4 regions of the Clostridium sp. JNZ X4-2 genome follow, and region 3 is predicted to be linked to each of the others. Evidence: riboswitches for the same ligand, from Rfam matches in the RefSeq annotation. Region 3 holds a riboswitch; each other region holds the start of a gene.
The links. A riboswitch is a leader RNA that binds a small molecule or an ion and turns the genes downstream of it on or off. The one in region 3 is predicted to bind cobalamin.

Region 1 (5,931 bases), 740 kb from region 3:
GACATATTGGCTATTATAAAACTTGAAGCACCTGAAGTCATGGTCTTATAAATGAGCACCAGAGGAGCTGATTTGTGAGCTGCCAGGGCTGCTCCTGAAAGGGCATCTGCAAATTCATCACCATTAGGACCATCTCCCTCTGCCACGTACACATTGTCAAAATCAAGATCAGATTTAAAGTTCTGGAGTATGGCAAGGTTTGTGTCAAACCTTGTATTTCCTCCAAGCCTCTGGGCATTGGGCAGTGAATTTTTCAAGCTGTCTTCAATAACGGCAGTGCCGCCAACTACATAAGTCTTGCTGACGTTCATTCCCTTTATGTAATTATCAACTACATCAGGAAGGCTGCTGCTTCCAGTCAAAAGTATGGGCATTCCCTTGGCTGCTGCTATAGGAGCTATAGAAAGGCTGTCCGCATAGCCGGCTCCGGAAGTTACTACAATGCTGTCTGCACTTCCAAGTTCTTTGGCTATTTTAACAGAGGTTTCATACCTATCTGCCCCTCCAAGTCTCTCAGTATCACTTATCCCCAGTGTTTTAAGCTGAGACTCCACATTACTTGAAAGGGAAGCTGTTCCCCCAATTACAAAAGCCTTCTTTGCCTTAAGCCTTTTAATTTCACTTATTGTATTATCACTCAGCGAATCCTGTCTGGAGAGAATTATAGGTGCATTATTCTTTTTTGCAAGAGGTGCAGCACAAAGGGCATCGGCATAACCATAGCCCTGGGCTATTACCACAGTATCCGCACCATCCTTCCAGCCATTTTTGCTTATTTCAAGTGAAGTTTCTATCCTGTCATTTCCATAAATTCTGCTTGAAGATGCAACTGCAGAAGTATCTGCATATACACCAGTTCCTGAACCTGAAAGTGCAATTCCAAACACAAACAGAAACATAATAAATTTGCTTATAATCTTTTTCATATTGACCTCCCTGAATTCATTGTTAAGTCATAAAAATAAATTACTCTTAGTTAAAGTATTATTAAAAAGCTATATTACAATTTGGCAATGCATTTTTTAAATCCTGCTGGCCATCATCGTCTATTGTTATGCCATATAAAACAAGGCTTTTTAAATTTGTCAAGCCCTTTAATGTACTTAAATCAGTTATTCCAGAATTATAACTTAAATCCAGAGTCGTTAAATTTTTCAATCCGCTTAATGCACTTATATCGTTTATTTTATCGTACTTAACCTGGCTATTACCAGAATATTTACTCAAAAGAAGGGTCTGCAAATTAGTCAATTTACTTAAAGCGCTTATATTGTTTACTGGGTTACTGTCTAAATCAAGATACTGCAGATTTGTAAGATCACCTAAACTACTTACATCTTCTACATTATTTCTACTTAAATTAAGATACTGTAAATTTTTCAGTCCGCTCAGTACACTTATATCGCTTATAGTAGTATTTGTTGAACAAGTATCTTCTAGATTAAGCTTTTCCAGGTTAGTTAGATCTTTTAGCCCATTTATATCACCAATAGGATTGTCACTTAAATCCAACTCTTTTAAATTTGTCAAACTTTTTAATCCGTCTAAATTAGCAAATCCATCATATTTAGAATTCATATATAACTTAAGAGACTGCAAATGGCTCAATCCGCTCAATACACTCAAATCATCCACCGGAGTACTACTTAAATCGAGGTATTCCAGATGGGGCAGTTCATTCAGCTTGCTTATGGTATCCACATTTAATTTTCTATTACTTGTCAGATTGAGAGTTTCAAGTGAAGTCAGGTTTTCAATACCACCAAGGTCCAGTATATTCTTACCAGTGACATCCAGTTCAGTTATCTTGTCCACGTCACTTTTATACAAGGTGCCCTCGGGCTTTCCTATGGAATCCCTCACTGCTTCCTCCAAACCCCAGTCAGCAAAAGTTACTTCACTATCATTTTCACCTGTATCACCGCTCACAACAGGTACGGTTTTAACATCGGAGAGGGGTTCCATGTCATCCAGTCCGTCCCACACAAAGGCTTTCAATTCATAATTTCCCGTATCCGGCAACTTTATACTACCTGTCAGTGCAGTGGATCCTTTTGATTCAACATCCTGCTGTGCTGCTGTATAAGTCACAAAGGCATTGTTGTCCTTGTTGAACAGTGCAAGTATCAATGAAACGGGCTGCTCTTCATCAGAATTATTTACAGCATTTATGGTTACTTTGGCATCACTTCCCAGTTTAAAAGACGCATCTTCAGGCAAATCGGTGCTTATATCTACAAGGTTGGTTTGACTATTATCAGTAACTGTTACACTGCAAGCTGCGGTTTTATTTCCATCTTCCGTAGATGCTGTTATTGTGGCCGTACCTTCTGCCTCTGCAGTTATCTTTCCAGTTTGATCCACTGCAGCTATTTCAGGTTTATCACTTGTCCAAGTTACATTTTTATTAGTGGCATTTTCAGGAGCAACAACTGCTGTAAGCTGATCTGTACTCCCCTTTTCCACAGTTGTACTTGTCTTGTCAAGAGTTATTCCTGTCACATTTACAACAGACTCTGCAGCCCTGGTTACAACTATGTTATAGGTCTTTACAGTTCCATCCTCTGCTGTGACTTCAACCTTTATGTTGTTTTCCCCTACATTAAGGTTGGCCTGCTGACCGCTTACATCCTCTCCATTTACACTTACCTTTATCTGAGCTTTACTGTCTGCTGCAGCCGCTGTTATGTCAGTATTTGACACTTCATTGCCAACTGATGCCGTGTAGTATGTTACAGATGAATCAAAAGCTTGATTGAGAGTTACTCCTGAAAGACTCAGATTTGAAAGATCTGCATTGCTGCTCTGTGCAGTTGTAAAATTATATATGGAACCCTTTCCTTCTTTAAACAGCTTATATGCGGTTATCCCCCTAAAACCAACTTCTGTTGATGTAGGATCCAATGATGTATTATTTGTACCTCCAAATCCGCTGTTGTCATTTAAAGCAAAGCTCAATAGCGCATCCATAGGGTTATTGTCTCCCTTTATAAATCCGCTGTCTGTGGCAGGATCTATCCCCAGTGAACATAATGCTGTTATTACTGGGGCTGTTACACCTGTTCCTGAATCCGAGCTGTTATTAACAAGTCCAAACCCTCCATCCGAAGCCTGCCTTTCCTGTAAAAGGGCAATGGCGTTGTCAATGGCTTTTTTCACATCTGCATTTGTGTTATAATATGGTGCCAGTGCTGAAATCACCTCTGCTGTAACACTAGCTTGTGATATATTTGCCTGAGGAGTTGGGTATACGACGTTTCTGTTCCATCCGCCGTCAGATTTCTGCTCACTTAACAGAGTTTGAATCAATTTATCCTTGGTCCATTTTGCATCATCGGGAATGGTAAAGTCCCCTGCGCTTAAGAGTATAAGGGCATATGCACAATATTCTTCATTTCCTACTCCCGGAAGATTTTTTGACATGCCATCACTATTGTATATTTTTTCTATAAGATTAACTCCCCAAAAATTTGTAGGATCTTTACCGTCAGCGATCACTGCAGCAGCAATGGATTCACATTTTGCGACATCATCTACTACGGGGCTTTTGTTTGTATCCATTAAATAATCAGGATCATTTTTGATATTACTTTCCATGGACTTAAAATAATTTTCAGGTATTTCTTTACCTGCCCTGTTTAAGTCATAACCACCCCTAAAAGAGGTGGCTTGCTCAAGCCCTATAAGGGCGTAATACTTCCAGCGCCTAAATGACGCTGGCTTTTACCTTGTTCAAGCCTCAGTGGATTGATTACCTAACTGTACCCTTAAAAGGGTTTTCCAATTCTTTTATTGTAATCTTATCCATTATTTGATCATTTTTTTCTTGTTCTCGAATATACTTTGCTATTGTTGCTTCATTAAGTCCTACTGTACTCACATAATATCCTTCTGCCCAAAAATGTCTATTTCCAAATTTATATTTAAGATTTGAGTGCCTATCAAATATCATCATTGAACTTTTCCCTTTAAGATATCCCATAAAACTTGACACACTTGTTTTGGGAGGTATCGATACTAAAAGATGTATATGATCCGGCATCATATGTCCTTCTATAATTCTTATACCTTTCCATTTACACAAATCTTTTATTATTTCTTTTATATCTTCTCTCAATTTGTAGTATATTATCTTTCTTCGATATTTGGGCGTAAATACTATATGGTACTTGCATAACCACTTGCTATGTGCTAAACTTTCTGCCATAGAGTATTACCTTCTTTCTAATTATTTTGATGACTTGAACATTCATCATTATAACAAAAAAGGTAATACTTTTTTTGCTTAAGCATTTAATCACACCCGCATAGCGGGCGGTTTTTAGTTTCAGGTACTAAAGTACCTTCAACTTGTTAAAACATAAATAAAAAGGCCTTCTTTTGAAGGTCTTCACATATCATATTAATATATTTCACAATTTAAATGGAAATACATCTGATACCAGTCTTTCCTACCAAAAGAACTATATATACCGGCAAGCAGGTAGGTATACTGGCTTGGAATCATCTTACTCTCCATACCTTCCCAAAGGTTGTCCCTTCAGTGGTTTCACATGGATTTCATCTTCCTTACAGTAGTGGAGGCTGCAGTGGTTTCTAACCACTTTCCCTATTAATTCATTGAGAAGCCTGCTGCAAATATTATTTAATTTTCATTACCTTGATAATATATCATGTATAGGTATTTGTCAACATATTTGTTAAAACTTTATCTTAATGGAATTATATTATTTATATACAACTTTCTACATAACACGTCATTTTTTGTCTAAATATTCTTTTTATGGTTAATACATTATTCAATACCCCTTATTGATCTTTTACTTTAACTCTATACCTAACAATTAATTAAATAAACAATCTATCTGATAAAAAAAACTATTTGCAGCAAGCACATTTATTGCATGTAATTCCATATAATACCTGTACTGTTTGTGAAAAAAAATAATATCCCGAGCTTTATTTCCCAGGATATATTACAACAATTATCTACATAATATTCATCATAACTCTAATTAGACGTTTTCCTCCTGTAATTTCAGCTTCATCCTTATCTGAACCATCTCTTTTAGGCTCCAGCATTTCATTTACACGTTCCCTTAGACTGTCTCTCGCTTCTTCAACACTCAAACACTCATAGTCTTTTCACCATTAGTTCGCTCCTGCTCTGCCTGTAAAACCTTTGCTCTGAGTTGTAAAATTTGTTCTCTCCTCTCAAAAGCATCTATGCTCATCAAGACAACATCACCCTCATCATTTTTAGTTATATAAATTGGTTCTTTTTGTTTCATGAGCTAATGGTGATATTGCCAAATATTCATTTCTAAGTGCTGCCGATACTTTAATAATCATATTTTCTTCTCCCTTTATACCATTATTATGATAGAATTATATCATAATTTTTTTATACAATTAATGGATTAGCCAACACACATTTTGTGTTTATCTCACTCAAAAAAATTTTACTTAGTTTTTCAAGCTTGACCTATCGTATCATAGTGTTCAGTTTTTTCACCATTTTCTGTATTTCTTCTTCTTTTAAATCTTTTTCTATTTTATCAGGCAAAAGCACAAGGGCAATCACGCTTGAATGGGTAATAAAATAAACCTGTGCATAGGCATACTCCCCTATATGCTCATATAATCTTCCGGAACTTATGGTCCCCTTAAAAACAGTATTGGGGCTGTTGGCTACATAACCCACGGTGCCAATATAAGGAAGCTCAACTCGTATTGCCTCGCCGTCATATTCATTTTCAGGCTCTTTTACAATTTTAAGTATACGGTCAATCTCAAAGGGTTTTTTATCGTAATAATGGTTCAATCCTGTAATTGTAATAAAACAATTCTTCTCCAAATATAACACCCCTTTCAATCTGAAGTTCAAAGTTCTTTGTTCTTTAATTCTGGTATTTCTTTTTCAGTTCTATT
Region 2 (5,931 bases), 1.6 Mb from region 3:
GGTTTTTGCCAGCTACAAAGGCCCAGCCTAAAGAAATGCTGCCCATAGTTGATAAACCCACTATTCAATATATAGTTGAAGAAGCAGTATCTTCCGGTATTGAGGAAATATTAATAATTACAGGTAAAAACAAAAGAGCCATTGAAGATCATTTTGATAAATCTGTTGAATTGGAAGATGAACTTGAAAGAAGCAATAAGGTGACTTTGCTGAAGCTGGTTCAAAACATATCCAACATGGTAAACATATATTATATAAGGCAGAGGGAACCACGGGGATTGGGTCATGCCATAAGCCTGGCTAAAAGTTTTATAGAAGACAAACCCTTTGCAGTTATGTTGGGGGATGACATAGTTGACAGCAAAATACCTTGTCTTAAACAATTGATGGATTGTTATGATAAATATAATGGATCCATTTTAGGAGTGCAGCCTGTAAGTGAAAGCATGATTCCCAAATATGGTATTGTAAGCGGAACAAAAATTGAAAATCTGGTTTACAGAGTGAATGATCTGGTGGAAAAGCCCAAAATCGAAAAAGCTCCTTCAAATATTGCCATTCTGGGAAGATATATAATAACCCCAGAGATATTTGAAATTCTTGACAAAACCAGACCGGATAAAAATGGAGAAATACAGCTGACTGATGCATTGAAATTCCTTGCAAAAACAGAACCCGTGTATGCTTATAATTTTCATGGGAAAAGATATGATGCCGGGGATAAATTGGGATTTTTAGAGGCAAACATACACTATGCCTTAAAGAGACAGGACTTAAAAGAAGAACTCATGGATTATCTGGCCGGCATAAGGGAAAAGTCTGTTTAAACAACCTGATAAAATAGAGGTGGATTTGTGTAAAAATCAAATCCACCTCTATTTTTAAATTTCAAAGGTATTAAATGCTTCCAGGAATCTATCAATATCCTGATCAGTATGTTTTACATTTAAAAATACAGCTTCAAATTGTGAAGGTGCAATATAAATACCCTTACTTATCATATGTTCAAAATACTTTGCAAAAATACCTGTGTCACATTTTTTAGCGTCCTCATAATTTCTAACCTCTGAATTTTTCGTGAAAAACAGTGCAAACATGGCTCCGCACCTGTTGATTACAACAGGTAATTTTTTCTTTTTTACTATATTCTTTACTCCCTGTTCCAATTTTTTACCTAATTCTTCAAGATGGACATAATACTTCGGGTGTGTGTGGAGTTTTTTTAATGTAGCAAGTCCTGCCGCCATTACCACAGGGTTTCCGGACATAGTTCCAGCTTGATAAACCGGCCCCAGGGGCGAGAGTTTCTCCATTATGTCTTTTCTGCCGCCATAGGCACCACAGGGAAGTCCCCCTCCTATGATCTTTGCAAATGTAGTGATGTCGGGCTTTATGCCATAAATACTTTGAGCACCCTTGTAAGCCACTCTGAATCCGCTCATGACTTCATCAAAGATAAGAAGACTTCCATTTTTATCACAAAGTTTTCTAATGCCCTTTAAAAAGTCTTTATCTCCTGGAATTACACCCATATTCCCGGCTACAGCTTCAATTATAACAGCTGCAATACTGCTGCCCTGTTTTTCAAAAAGCTTTTCTACACTTTTCAAGTCATTGTATTGAGCCACAAGAGTATTTTTTATGCTGTCTTCAGGGACTCCCGCACTGCCCGGAATTCCTTCAGTCATGACTCCTGATCCTGCATCAACCAAGAAATCATCAAAGTGTCCATGATAACATCCGGCAAATTTTATGATCTTGTTCCTTCCCGTATAACCTCTGGCAAGCTTTACCGCACTCATGGTAGCTTCTGTACCCGAATTTACCATTCGGAGCATTTCCACATTGTCCACAGTTGTGCATATATGTTTAGCCAGATCCAATTCAACTTTAGTATTGGCTCCAAAGGATATGGCATTTTCACAGGTGTTTTTTATGGCATTTACCACATCTTCGTCACAATGTCCTAAAAGCATGGGACCCCAGGAGCATACAAAATCTATGTACTCATTGCCATCTTCATCATAAATATAAGCTCCCTTTCCCTTTTTTATTACAGGTGGATTTAAGGGTACATCCTTAAATGCCCTGACAGGGCTGTTTACTCCCCCAGGCATATATAATTTGGATTCATTGAATATATCATCACTTATCATCTATTTACATCTCCATTCTTTATTTTGCTGTAAATCACTATTATAATCCCGCTTTAAATCATTATCACAGCTAGGAGGAAAAAATATTCTATTTATCATTTTCAGACACTCATCTTCTCTTCCCTTAAGTTTTTCTTCCTTCAGCACTTCTATTGCCCTGTCTACATAAACTCTGGCAGTGCTGTTTATCATTGTGCTTACAAGTGCTTCATTGTCTTTTGTATATCGTTTGTTCTTAAAAGTCTGTATTCTTTTATTGCAGATTTCATTACCATATTTTTTTATCCTTTGTATTTCAGGTGAAAGTTCATCCAAAGCCTGCCATTCCATAAATTTGTTTATATAGTCATCCACAATATATTTGTATCTCAGCATCTTTTCTTTTCTCATGATTTTATTTCTTTCATCCATCTTGCTTATGCTGTCAATATCATAGAGCTGGATCTGAGGCAAATCCGAGACACCTGTATCAACATCTCTGGGCACCGCCAAATCAAATACAAGTAATTTTTTCCAGGGAATATCCTCTTTTGAAATTATTGTATGCGGTGCAGAAGTACAGCTTATGATACAGTCTACCTTATTATAATAATTTTTTCTCTCTTTGAAAGTTATAAATTTAACCCATTTGTAATCATAGCATAAATTTTTGATCTTATTCAAGTCACGGACTACAATATATACCATTTCTGCATTGGAACTTTCCAGATACTTCAGCACCAGCTTGCCGATTTCCCCGAAACCAATTATCATATACTTTCTGCAGCCTTTATTTAATGCCTCCCTTACCGCTATGGACGGAACCGATACAGGTATTTTATACATCTCACAGATACTTTTGAATTCCTTTCCACAGGCTATGGCATTTTGAAACAACCTTTCAAGACCGCCTTTTATAGTTTTAGCTTTTACCGCTGCAGTATATGCATTCTTGATTTGTCCTAAAATTTGATCTTCGCCCAGAATTTTTGAATGGAAACCACAGCTGACCTCTATTAAATGTTTAACGGCCTCACTGTCTTCAGCATAAAAAGTATAGGGAATAAGTCTGCTGTCCCAATCCAATCCTTTAAATACTATATTCACTACATCTTCCCTGGAAAATTTTGATTCCATATATATTTCTGTTCTATTACAGGTACTCAATATTAAGACATTTTCCAGAAATTCATGGAGACATTTTAATTTACCTTCCAGCTTTGAAGCTATAATGGAAAACCTCTGCCTGATTTCAATATTACATTCACTCTTTATTCCAATAAGCTGTACCATTTTCATCACTCCCGTTTAATAAAAAAATCCTTTTAACAAAGTGTCAAAAGGATTTTTATAATCAATACATATTACTGTAAAAATAGTTCATCAATATCAAGCCCCCTCTATCACTTGTAGAGTTAACGGTGCGAAGTATAGACAGGTCTTCTGACTTAAGATTCATTATTTAAGTATGCCTTCTCCGTTTCTCAAGTGGCCCATATTGCTTAAATTCATCTAATACAGCTACAGGATAGTTCAGGATTTTTACCTGATTCCCCTTTAATTAACCTACACTTATTATTAGATTTTATCTTAATTATAACATTATCAAGGAAAGAATCAACTCTCATTTATCAGCAAGGGTGCATATTTCTGACACAGTTTTCAGGAAATATATGGAATGGGGTCAGACCCCATACCAAAATTTGGAACGGGGTCTGACCCCCCTTCCATTATTTTACAGTGCCTTGTAAATCATACAGTGTCTGGGAATTCATTCCCATTCCTCCAAATCCATTTTGACCTGAATTCTGAACTTTTCCGCTTTCATCTTTATTTGTGCCTGCATTTTTATTCGCGTCTCCATTGAGTTCATTAGATTGTTTGTTGCCATTATTAGATTCTTTGTTGCCATTACCCATTTGACTATTCATTTGAGCGTTATTGAAGTTTCCCTGAATGTTTCTATTTTCCTGACTGCCGGATGTGGTATTCTTCCACTGGTTTTCCGGAACAGCTTTACCGTTTTTCTCAACCCAGCTCATTATATCATCTGAATCTCTTCCCATTCCTCCTGTAAGCACATATCTTATTTCGCCTTTTTTAACAAGCTGCTTGAATTCACTTAAGGAAAGTATTTTATCGGATCCTGAGAATCCACCAAGAGGCATCACGCTTTTACCGCTTTCAATTATCATGCCGGCACCAGTATTGGAGCTGGAGACCACAAGAGCATATCTCTCATTTTTAACATGGCTGTCAAGGAATTTTATTAATTTTTCATTTGTATTGCTGAGTCTGCTGCTTCCTCCCATACTCCTCATGCCGGCATTGCCGGATCCGCTGCTGGATAGGAGTTCCAATCCTGCAGCAGGCATGCTTCCATTTACACCATGAGTTACAGCAGCAGAGGATCCAATAGCAGGCGTTATCAGTATTCCTATAAAAGCAAGACTGGCAAGCACCCTGGCAAAATTTATATTTCTGCCTTGATTTAAGCTTTCTCTCTTTATTATCCTGTAAATTATCAGCAGCACAGAAGAAGCAAGACACATCACTGCAGCTGCTGTGATTATACCTTTAAATACAGCAGGTATAGTAGTGTTAAAATAGGATAACATGAGCAAATCCAGCAGCCCTTCTAAGATAAGGGATACAGGCAGAAGCAACCATTTCCTTATGCTTTCTTCTTTGTACAGCTTCCACATGGAAGTAAGGCCTATACCCGATAAAGCTGCAATTGGAGGAGCCATCATAGTCAAATAGTACTGATGAAACAGACCCCTAGTATAGCTGAAATATATAAATTCCGGAACAAGCCAGAGGATCCACATTATTAAATCCAATTTCTTTCTATTATTAAAAGGAAATCTGAGTTTTTCCACTATTGCTGCAGCAATAAATCCCAATATGGATAGTGGTAAAAACCAAACTATCTGATCCGATAAAATATTTTTAGAGAACAGTCTTGTAATGCCTGCTGTAGTCTGACCTCCAAAATTTCCTGAAAGCCCGTTGGCCCCGCCAGGTCCGCCGAAGCCTCCTCTTTGTGTTCCTCCCATTCTCTTTTCAAAAGACATCTGTCCTGAATTTCCTCCATTTTTCTGAGAGGATCCGCCAGTTCCTCCAGGGACCTGCATCTGAGGCATTCCTGACCCCTTACTACTTCCACTCATGTTGGCATTTTTTGTTCCAGAAGAGCTTCCAGTTTTGAAGCCATTCATTTGTCCCTGTTGCCATTTTCCTCTTGCTTCTCCCCGGGTGTTTCCATTTCCTCTTCCCATGCCGCCGCCCATACCGCCATTGCTGCTGCTGAGCCTTTCCAATCCATTGTGTCCGAATATAAGCTCCATAACAGTGTTATTTGTACTGCTTCCTACGAAAGGTCTGTTTTGGGCAGGAACCAGGTCCACAGCTACTGCCCAGGACAGAGATACTGCAGCAAGCACAATTGTACTTATAACAAGATGCTTTAGTCTCTTTTTCACAGGTGCAGCCGAAGAAATCAAATATGTTATATATATGGCAGGAATTATCATATATGCCTCAAGCATCTTTATATTGAATCCCACCCCTACAAGAACAAGGCTTATTAAAAGATATTTAAATCTTCCCTTTTCTGCGGCCTTGGACAAAAACATACAGGCAAAAAGCAGTGTCATAACCAAAAGGTTGTCTATGGTATTGTTCCTGCTGGCTGCTACGAAAACAGGCGTGATTGCAAGACACAGCGCTGAAATAAATGCTGCCGTTTTTCCAAAGGATCTTTTAACTATATAATATAAAAGTCCAACGGATA
Region 3 (5,060 bases):
TTTCCAGGAGGACAATTTGCAAATGTAATTGACAAATTCATAACTATAAATGTAATGTTTATTTTGGTAAAACCTTTTAGGGACAAAGTGAATAATCAGATAAATATTGTATTGACTACGGCAATTGGAACAATAGTAAGCGGTACTGCATTTTTAACTGTAGTTTTGCTTACAGTAGGACTTGGCACTAGCTTTACGGCATTATTTTTAACTGTAGTGTTACCAGCAGCTGTTGTAAACACCATAGTGGGTGCAGTCTTATTTAATATAATAAATATAGCAGTAAAAAGAGGGGCAGTAAAACAAATATAAATTGTTAAAAAATCAAGGGCGTGATTTTATTTTATCTCCCTTGATTTTTTTAAGTTATTTATTATATTTTTTTAGTATTCCTTCAAGTATTCTGGCATGACGGCCTTCATCTTTAGAAGCTGAGTTAAAAAACTCTCTTGCAGAATCAATTTTTAATTTTTCTGAGTGAAGTGCATCTTCACGTTTTGACTTATTTGCAAAAATTTCTCCTTCCAGCATCTGTCTTATATCCTGGAAGCAATCCCCCGTTATCATATTGTTTAACTCAGCACATGTAGCAGCATGTTCTATTTCCTCTTTTGCAAGAACTTTTAGTATTTCTGCAATGTCTCCATATCCCTGTCTTTGAGCTTGACGTGCTATAGCAGTATATAGACCAGCTTCTTTTGTTTCACCCTTAAATGTCTGTTTTACTAATCTTTCAACGTCAGTGCCTTCTGTATCTCCCAAGGTTGTTTCATAAGTTAATTTTACATTTTCCATATTATAATAACCTTCTTTCCTTAATATCTATGTACAAGGTATTGTAAGCCCCTCGCCATGGCTGGTTATACATAAACTACATATAATTAATTTTGAGATGATTTTTTGTTAAGTATGTAGGCTTCATGAATTTTATCTGCTGTTTCCGAATTGTCATTTTTTATATCAGCCAGATATAAGAGCACACTGCCTTTATAATCTTTTGGGTTCCCAAATAAAATTACTTCACATGCACTTCTCAAAATATTTATTATACAGTCCTCGTCATGATAAGCATTACAGCTTTTACATTGATTTAATATAAGGCCAATTGTATCTATAACAGAGGATTTATCAAAGACTTTTGTATCAAATAGTGGGATTTCATCTATCTCTTCATCTAAAAATTGCTGACCAGATTTAAGACAGTCAAGTAAGTTTTTTTTACAATATCCTATTAGACAATTTGATTTATCACAGTGGTCCCCACAAATTTCTTTTCCTAAACAACAATTTCCCACTGATGTTATGAGAGAATTAAAATTTATTTCTGTTTCCAATTTATTACCCCCCAGAAGTTTATAATAATAATTATATAATATTTACTATTAATTTGTAAAGCGTTTTTGGTAAGTAATTAAAACTTTAAGTACAGTTTTCATGGCAGACGTATGAGTAAATAAATAGAAAATTTTGCAAGTGATAAAATCAACTTTTTCAAAAAATATCTGACTATGTGATTGCACTAAAAGGTAATCAAAAGTTATTTTATGATGAAGTAAAAAAATATTTAGAACATGCAGCTTGCTCTGAATTAATTTTTTTTAATTTCACTTGACAGCTTTAAAAGTTTGTGAGAAACTTAACTTAATTATTACATGTAATGATTTTTAAGTATTAAAAAAAGTAAACATAGCAAAAATAATATTAAAATATATAGGTGTATTTTACTTAAAAGGGAAGTTAGATGAGAAGTCTGCACGGTCCCGCCGCTGTAAAAGAGGAGTCCTTATAGATATACCACTGGGAAACTGGGAAGGTTATAAGGATGATGATTCCAAGTCAGAAGACCTGCCTATATTATTTGGGAACCATTAAGCTCTACGAGTGATAGGGAGGTGACTGTAATATAGGAATTTATATTGTTTTTTATAAATTTTAACCCCTCAGCGCTTTTAAGCTAAGGGGTTAAATTTTTATTTAGAATTAAAATGGATTTTTAAATATAAAATTGGAGGTAATAAGAAATGCATATTGAAGATGGTATTTTATCACCACAGGCTTGGGGAACATGGTATGCTATAAGTGCTGTATTTATGATACCAGGTGTTAAGGAGATAAAAAAAAGGGTTAAAGAGAACTTATATTATAAACCTTTTTTGGCAATGGTAGGCGTAGCAGTATTTGTTATATCATGCATGCATATTCCCGTTCCTGTAACTGGCTCCTGCTCTCATCCCTGCGGTACTGCACTGGCAGCTATTATAGTAGGACCTTTTGCAACTGGTGTTATTTCAGCTATTGTATTGTTTTTTCAGGCCATATTTTTAGGACATGGAGGCATAACCACCATTGGTGCAAACACTTTTTCCATGGGTATAGCCGCGGGGATTTTAGGATATTTATGTTGGAAAATATTAAGGTATTTTAAAAGTCCTATTTGGCTGGCCGCAGGAGTGGCAGGTTTTGTAGGTGATATAGTTACATATCTGGTAGCTGCCCTTGAATTGGCCATAAGTTTACATGGACATGTTCCTTTGATGAAGCAGTGGATGATATTCTTTTTAGGTTATGGTCCTACTCAGCTGCCTTTAGCTATAGCAGAAGGTGTATTTACAGCATTGGTTCTTCAGGTCATGATAAAAAGACGTCCAGATTTGCTGCCAGGTGTACTTAGGAAAGAGGAGGCAAAATAATTATGGAATCAAGTGGTAATATAAAAAATGGAAAAGGTACAAGCATTAAATTTTTAGATAAATTTACTAGAATTATGTTGACAGTAATGATAATCCTGTTTATTTTTATATTTGGGGCTTCAAAATATATGGTCAATCATAAAATGGAAGCCGGAGGTACAGATGACAAGGTGAATACCATGGCATCCAATAATCACAAGCCTTTTGTTGAATTACCTGGTGATGCACAGGTAGGAGCCTTTTCTGTAGCAAATTTTTTTGCAGGCTTAATAGTGGGACATCATTGGGAAAAATTGTTTGGAGAATCAGCTAAAAATAAAAAATCGTTAAAGGAAGAATAAATTATGGAACTATCTTCATTTGGCAGGATATCTGGTAATAAAAGTTTTTTACACCGTTTGGATGGAAGGGTAAAAACAGTTTTGTTTTTAAGTGCAATTATAATTGTAACTTTTCTTTCCCATTGGTACTTAGTAGTTTCTCTGTGGGCACTTTCTATAATTGGATATTATACTTTGAATATGCCCTGGAAAAGACTTATAAAAAGGATGCTTATGCCCTTTAGTATAGCATGGCTTGTGTTTGCCAGTATGTTATTTACCAATGGACAGCAGGTATTAACCTATATTCCCCTTTTTGGATATCGCTTTAATATTTACAGAGAAGGTCTTATACTTGGAATTTTGTTGATGCTCAGGATAATGGCAGCAGTTAGTCTGGCATGTATACTGTCCTTTTGCACACCCATGATTGAAATACTTGAAACCCTGAGAATATTTAAGGTACCATCAATTATAATAGATTTAGCGGATATGATGTACAGATATATATTTATAATTGAGGATACGGGAAAAAGTATGAGACATGCCCAATTGAGCCGTATGGGAGATAATTCCAGTTGGATGCGCCGTGCTGAAGATGCGGGAAAAATAGCAGTTTATGTCATAATAGAATCTTTGGATCGCAGTGTGAGGGTTTACAATGCCATGCTTTCAAGAGGATATAACGAAGAGAGTAAACAAGCTAAGTTTTTCACATACTCCATTCCAGCCAAGGATTTTCGCTTTGGAATATTAGGAGCAGTTTTATTGGCAGCTTTAATTATTGCAAATATATTGATTTAAAAGGAGAATAATATATGGAACTTATTGATGTGGATAAAGTCAGCTATGCTTATGGTGATGGAAGCCTGGCACTTAAAGATGTTAACATGAAAATAAAAAGCGGGGAAAAGGTAGCAATACTTGGTCCCAATGGTGCAGGTAAATCCACTCTTTTTCATCTGTTTAATGGAATCTTAAAGCCTAAATCAGGTACTATTACAATAAATGGACTTCAGGTATGCAAAAAAAATTTAGTTGAAATAAGACGTATGGTAGGCATGGTATTTCAAGACTCTGATGATCAGCTTTTTAATTCTACAGTTCGACAGGAAATTGCCTATGGGCTTTTGAACATGGGTATGAGAGGGCAGGAATTGGAAGATACAATAGCATGGTCATTAAAGGTGGTTGGAATGACAGGTTATGATGATAAAAGTCCCCATAATTTAAGTGGAGGGCAAAAAAAAAGAATAGCACTTGCAAGTGTCCTTGCCATGAAGCCTAAGGTAATGGTTCTGGATGAACCCACAGCAGCTCTTGATCCCAGGGGAGTATATAAGTTAATCAAACTTCTTGACATAATAAATAAAAAACTTGGAATTACTTTGATCTTTGCCACCCATGATGTGGATACAGTTCCTCTTTTAGCTGATACGGTTTATCTTTTGGATAAAGGAAAAATTGTAAGGGGAGGCACAACTCAGGAAGTGTTTAATCAAAAAGAGTTTATTCGAAAAATTGATTTAAGACTTCCAAGAGTAGCTCATTTGGTTGAAATTCTGGATAGAGATGGAGCAATAAATGCAGATACATTACCTCTTACCATTGGTCAGGCCAAAAGTGTTTTAGAAAATCAAAATAGAAATTGACATGAAAAGATATAAAAGTAGAATCACTGGAATTTTTTAATAAGATTTCAGTGATTTTTTCATATCTGTCATGAATTTAATAGTTTATAAAACTTTAAATTACATAAACTCTAGATACACAATTAAATAAAATACTTCAATAAAAAAATCTATGAGAATGTGAAGGAGGAATTCATCATGACAGGTAATGGAAATAGAACTTTAGTTCCAGAGGCAAAGGAAGGTCTTAATAGATTTAAGATGGAAGCAGCTAGAGAAGTAGGAGTGAATCTAAAAGATGGATATAATGGTGATATTACATCAAGGGAAGCAGGCTCAATAGGGGGACAGATGGTAAAAAAGATGATAGAGGCTTATGAGCAGGGATTAAAGTAACCATATTAATTAAAATAAATGAA
Region 4 (5,931 bases), 700 kb from region 3:
ACTGGTTAACATTAGAGTACCAGGCACCATTTTGCCTGCTGGAATCACTCAATATAGCATCAATTAGTTTTTCTCTCGTCCAAACAGCATTTTGAGGTACATAAAAATTTGCCGCGTCTAAAGCTAAAAGAGCATATAAATAAATATTCATTCCTCCATTTTTCATAGTCTGCTCATCACAGTTATATATATTTTCTACAAGATTTACGCCCTCAAAATTGGTAGGATCTTTCCCTTCTGCCAATAATCCAAGTACGCCTTTTTCATATGTTCCAATCGTTGGAGTTTTCAAGGCTTCTTTAAGATTATCTACATAATTCGATACTGTATCTTTGTCAGCCTTGTACAGTGCCAGATTTGCAATTGCCCTGTCCACAGCTATCCAGCCATTGTTATTTTCATCATTCACCGTAGCACTTATATTATCTATAAGTTCATTTACAGAATCCATATAATCTGTCTGTCCGGTAGTTTGTCCCTCATCTGCAAATACAGTACTTGTAGTACTTCCTGCAACACCTATTACCATAAATGCAGATACTATAAAAGATAGAAATTTTCTATTAAAATTTTTCATCACATTCACCCCTTATACCAAAATCAAGATACACTAAATGTTTCTATATCAATCTTATTATCCATGCTGGAAGATGCCTTTATAGTTCCTGTATAATTACCAGGATCTAAAGTAGTATCTATATCCATCTTCCCACCTGAAGATTCATTTATATATTTTAAGTTACCTTTATCATCATAAAGCCTGATGATTATACAATCGCTTAAATACCTGCTATTAGCCTGTATATTTATAGTTCCATCCACTTTTTCCGTGATCACAAGATTAAGCCCCTCAGCTCCATTCAGCGTTGTCAACTGGGTATCCTGTTTAGGAGGATTATTATTTCCACCAGAGCCACCGGACCCTCCTCCAGTTCCGCCAGGATTTTCATAAGTCCAATTATGATAATCAAACCTTATGACATCTCCAGATTGTGGCTTTATAGACTGGGAACCTACAGTGGCAAAGCCTTCATTTACATATATAAACCAGCTGGTACCATGGGACAAATCGGGAGCAGACTTATTCACATAGCTCTGTCCATTTACAGAAATAGAATTTATATATCCACTTTTCACTTCTACACTGTCCACCATAGATTTTAAATAATCAAAAGCAGTTTTACTGCCATCTATATTTAACACCTGCTTTTTTAAAACAGTTTCATTATTATCCTTAGTAATTTCCAACGTAAAGGTTCCTGAATTTCCGCCTCCCCCTGTACCGGGTTTGGTATCATCTCCTATGCCTCCGCTGGTAGCCTCACCGTTAAAATAATGAACCAGATCATCCACGATTACAGCCGGTACCACCAGCGCACCTCCCAATGCTGTAAGCATGGTTTTGCTGGACATATTTGATTTCAGGAAATCTGCGGTTTTTGTACTCAGGGTTTTGTAAACCAAAACCATAGGTGCAGATTTTGTGGACGCAAGAGCCGATCCGGAAAGGGCGTCTGCAAACTCATCCCCATTGGGGCCGTCTCCACTGGCTATGTACACATTGTCAAAATTAAGGTCGTCTTTGAAATTTTCAAGTACAGCCAAATTTGTATCAAACCTGGTGGTACCTCCAAGTCTTATGGCATTTGGAAGAGATGATTCCAGACTGCCGGCTATAACCGCTGTACCGCCTACTATGTAAGTTTTTGCTATATCCCGGTTTTTCAAGTAATTTTTCACTATCTGGGGAAGTTCATTACTTTGAGACAGTAATATGGGCATTCCCTTTTTTGCAGCTATGGATGCTATTGAAAGACTGTCCGCATAACCACTTCCGGATGTCACTACAATATTATCAGCATCTCCCAGTTCTTCGGCTATTTTTACAGAAGTTTCATATCTGTCTGCTCCGCCAAGTCTTTTCACACTGCTGACACCAATGTTTTTCAACTGTGACTCCACATTGTCAGAAAGGGAACTTGTCCCTCCAACCACAAATACCTTGTCCACCTTAAGCCTTTTGAGTTCACTTATAGTTTCATCACTCAGTGAATCCTGCCTGGAAAGTATTATAGGCGCATTGTATTTTTTTGCAAGAGGTGCTGCACAAAGGGCATCTGCATAGCCATAACCCTGGGCTATAACCGCAGTATTTGCACCATATTTCCACCCATCCTGACTTATTTTTAAAGATGTTTCAATTCTGTCATTTCCTGAAAGTCTGTTTTCATTTGCAGTGGTAGTCATGCCGCCGGTACTGTTTGAATCCGCAAATACATTTCCAGCGGAACTGGATAAAGCAATGCCAATTACAAACAAAAACATGACAATTCTGCTTATGATTTTCTTCATATGTTGCATATCATAATTCCTCCTTATGATCAATAATAAAGAGACCTCCAAGGGTCTCCATTATTTACATTCCAGCATAAATGTTCACATATATCTTACCAATAAAGCACATAACTTTAATAAAATATATAATATCTTTCCCTCCGAAAGAATTAACAAAAATGTCAGGCAGGCTTCCTGGCTCAGATTCATCCTACTCCCTTATCTTCCCAGATACATTACCAGTGATATAAACAAGGTTTCATCCTCCATACAGTAGCGGCGGGGCTGCAGTACTTCTTCAACTTTTCCTTTTAACTGTTAAAACAACAGCACCTAACAACAAATATTAAATTTTTACAAACAATTTATTACCTTATTGTTAAGTATATGATATAAATTTTATCCAGTCAATACATATTAAACAGGATACCGAGTAAAAACACTATGGTAAGTTTACCCAATGAATAAACTGCCACGCCCTTATAATTATCTTTCCTCCCTGGAATATGGCATTCCAAGTGCCTGAGGCATGACGGAACGTCTTGTTCTTGTTTCTCTGGTAGTAAAAATAAGGACTGCAAAAGTCAAAATATAAGGAAGCATCTGAAGTATATATACAGGAACAGCAAAGCCGAAAGCTTGAAGATGAAGTCCAAGGGAATTTATAATTCCAAAAATATATGCTCCTATCATACCCCGAATGGGATTCCACATTGCAAATATTACAAGAGCTACTGCAATCCATCCCCTGCCTGCGGTCATATTTTCACTCCAGGAAGGAGAATATGCAAGTGATATATATGCTCCTGCAGCTCCCGACAACATGCCTCCTAAAATTACACATGTATATCTTACAAGAAAAATATTTATGCCGGCTGCATCTGCGGCAGATGGATTTTCACCAACAGTTCTCACTATAAGTCCTGCTTTCGTCTTATACAGTACAAACCACATTACAAAAACCAGTATAAAACTCAGATATACCAGGGCATCATTTTTAAAAAAAATTTTTCCTATTACAGGTGTTTCATTTAAAAATGGTATACTTATTTCCTTAAATGACACAGAGGGAAGCACCCCAATATAAGATTTCCCCAAATATGCACTAAGCCCTGTACCAAATATAGTAAGAGCCACACCGCTTGCCACCTGATTGGCCTTCAATTTTATGGTAAGGATACCATGAAAAAATGCCAGGATTGCACCAGCACTGCAGCCTGCCATAAAACCCATCCACTTATTTTGAGTATGAATACTCACTGCAAATCCCACTACAGCTCCTACAAGCATCATACCTTCCACTCCCAGATTCATAATTCCCGACTTTTCAGATAGGATTTCACCAAGGCATGCATATAACAGCGGGGTTCCTGCAACAATGCCCGCCGCAATCACTGAAATCATAAAGGTACTGTTCATATGATCACTCTCCCCTCCTCACCAGTTTATACTTAAGCAATATTTCACTGCCAAGTACAAAAAGCAGTATAGAACCCTGAAACATCAAAACTGTGCTCAGCGAAAAACCCGATGTCTGCAGATTATATCCTCCTACAAAAAGTCCCCCCATAAAAAATGAAACAATTATTATACAAAATGGATTCAGCCTTGCCAAAAGGGCTATTATAATGGCCGTATATCCATATCCTGGAGATATATCCTGCTGAAGCCTGTGAATTACGCCTGATATCTCTACCATACCAGCTATTCCGGCTATTCCACCGCTTATAAACATGACAATCAGTATATTCTTTATATAATTCATGCCTGCATAAATCGCCGTATTTTTATTATTTCCGCTGACTTTTATTTCATATCCCCATTTGGAATACTTGAGAATCAAAAACATCAGCATTGCAATTATAAATGCAATAAAAAGCCCTGCATTTATATCTGTATTTCCAAAAGAGGGCAAAGTGGCATTTTGTGAAAAAGTTGCAGTTACAGGAAAATTTTTACCTTCAGGATCCTTCCAGGGGCCAAATACCAGATACTGAACCCACAAAATAGCTATATAATTTAAAAGAAGTGTGCTTATAGTTTCATTTATATTTAAAAATGCTTTTGGAACTGCCGCTATCAGAGCCCATATTCCCCCTGATATAAAACCACATACAAACATAAGCATTAAAAGTTCTCCAATGGGAAGTTCCGGAAACTTAAGCGCAGCCCAGGAAGCCCCAAAAGCTCCCATAAAAAATTGACCTTCTCCTCCTATATTCCAGAGCTTCATGCGAAATGCCAGTGAAACTCCAAGGGAAGTGAGCATAAGCGGAATGGACTTTGCCACAGTTTCAGAAATACCATATAAGGATCCGAAGGCTCCCGAAAATATCTGATAGCACACATCTACCGGATCATTTCCAGTAATGGCAATTATAACAGATGAAAATACAATTCCACCCATTAAGGACACAACAGGAACAATTATCTGTTTTATCATGGAACAGGAATTCGTTTTTTCCAGCTTCCATCTTATAAAATCTGAGTTAGCCACTATAATCATCCCTTTCATTTCCATACATCATAAGTCCTATTGATTTAACATTAACTTGACAAGGTTTTACTATACCCATTATGGATCCCTGGTGCAGTACGGCAATCCTGTCTGAAAGCTGTAATAAATCTTCAACTTCTTCACAGATAAGGAGAATTGCCTTGCCTTTATTTCTCTCATCTATCAAAAGTTTTTTTATATATTGTGAAGCACCTACATCAAGACCTCTAAAGGGATATGAAAGGACAATTATATGGGGATCCAGCTCAATTTCCCTGGCCAGAAGAAGCTTTTGTATATTTCCTCCGGACATTACGCTGATATTATCATTTATAGAAGATGTCTTAATGCCAAATTGTTTAATTACATGGGCTGTTTTTTTACATATTTTATCCCAGTTTATATAAAATCCAGGAGTATATCTATAACTTTCAAGTATCATATTTTCGGAGATATTCATATTTCCTACAAGTCCTGTGCTCATCCTGTCCTCGGGTACATAACCTATCCCCTTTTCTATATGTTTTCTCCTGTTTTCATTCATACAGCTTGATCCATTTAAAATTATATCGCCCTTTTCAATGGGAACAAGTCCTGCAATTACTTCTGCCAGTTCTCTCTGCCCATTATCATCGATTCCTGCAATGCCAAATATCTCACCTTCATGTATACTAAAAGATATATCCTTTAACTTTACAGATCCTTTTAGAGAATCACAGCATACATTTTTCATTTCTAAAACTTTTCTCTGTTTTATTTCAGCTCTTTTACTTAAAATATATATTTTACCTTTTCCCATCATCATTTCTGAAATTTCGTTTTCTTCCACATCTCCTGTATTAAATGTGCCTATTGATTTACCATTTCTCAATACTGTGATTCTATCGGTATTTTTTATAATTTCCTTCATTTTATGTGATATTATTATGATGGATTTTCCTTCTTTTACAAGCAAATGGAGGGTATTATAAAAAGCCTCTATTTCATTTTCTGTAAGCACTGCCGTAGGTTCATCCATTATAAGTACTTTTGCTCCATGCATCAGCACTTTTACAATCTCCACTTTTTGTTTCTCGCCTACTGTAAGCTGCCATATCTTT

Region 1: another riboswitch for cobalamin. It lies ahead of tnpA (IS200/IS605 family transposase); the one in region 3 lies ahead of ACYUJ6_RS11755 (energy-coupling factor ABC transporter permease).
Region 2: another riboswitch for cobalamin. It lies ahead of hemA (glutamyl-tRNA reductase); the one in region 3 lies ahead of ACYUJ6_RS11755 (energy-coupling factor ABC transporter permease).
Region 4: another riboswitch for cobalamin. It lies ahead of ACYUJ6_RS15170 (cell wall-binding repeat-containing protein); the one in region 3 lies ahead of ACYUJ6_RS11755 (energy-coupling factor ABC transporter permease).

What each region holds. Positions count from the first base shown of each region.
Region 1 is NZ_CM142685.1:3,184,278-3,190,208, forward strand. It holds gene ACYUJ6_RS15305 (cell wall-binding repeat-containing protein) at 1-926, opposite strand, end outside; gene ACYUJ6_RS15310 (leucine-rich repeat domain-containing protein) at 988-3,597, opposite strand; gene tnpA (IS200/IS605 family transposase) at 3,752-4,207, opposite strand; cobalamin riboswitch at 4,466-4,648, opposite strand; gene ACYUJ6_RS15320 (hypothetical protein) at 4,990-5,130, opposite strand; gene ACYUJ6_RS15325 (hypothetical protein) at 5,127-5,234, opposite strand; gene ACYUJ6_RS15330 (HIRAN domain-containing protein) at 5,486-5,857, opposite strand; gene ACYUJ6_RS15335 (Rpn family recombination-promoting nuclease/putative transposase) at 5,901-5,931, opposite strand, start outside.
Region 2 is NZ_CM142685.1:479,237-485,167, reverse strand. It holds gene galU (UTP--glucose-1-phosphate uridylyltransferase GalU) at 1-827, shown strand, start outside; gene hemL (glutamate-1-semialdehyde 2,1-aminomutase) at 882-2,156, opposite strand; gene hemA (glutamyl-tRNA reductase) at 2,157-3,428, opposite strand; cobalamin riboswitch at 3,552-3,720, opposite strand; gene ACYUJ6_RS02450 (glycosyltransferase family 39 protein) at 3,866-5,931, opposite strand, start outside.
Region 3 is NZ_CM142685.1:2,447,841-2,452,900, reverse strand. It holds gene ACYUJ6_RS11770 (tryptophan transporter) at 1-312, shown strand, start outside; gene ACYUJ6_RS11765 (ferritin-like domain-containing protein) at 367-795, opposite strand; gene ACYUJ6_RS11760 (hypothetical protein) at 882-1,334, opposite strand; cobalamin riboswitch at 1,696-1,867, shown strand; gene ACYUJ6_RS11755 (energy-coupling factor ABC transporter permease) at 2,022-2,690, shown strand; gene ACYUJ6_RS11750 (hypothetical protein) at 2,693-3,031, shown strand; gene cbiQ (cobalt ECF transporter T component CbiQ) at 3,035-3,814, shown strand; gene ACYUJ6_RS11740 (energy-coupling factor ABC transporter ATP-binding protein) at 3,829-4,662, shown strand; gene ACYUJ6_RS11735 (alpha/beta-type small acid-soluble spore protein) at 4,840-5,037, shown strand.
Region 4 is NZ_CM142685.1:3,149,746-3,155,676, forward strand. It holds gene ACYUJ6_RS15165 (Ig-like domain-containing protein) at 1-577, opposite strand, end outside; gene ACYUJ6_RS15170 (cell wall-binding repeat-containing protein) at 601-2,361, opposite strand; cobalamin riboswitch at 2,503-2,686, opposite strand; gene ACYUJ6_RS15175 (ABC transporter permease) at 2,821-3,753, opposite strand; gene ACYUJ6_RS15180 (ABC transporter permease) at 3,758-4,831, opposite strand; gene ACYUJ6_RS15185 (ABC transporter ATP-binding protein) at 4,824-5,931, opposite strand, start outside.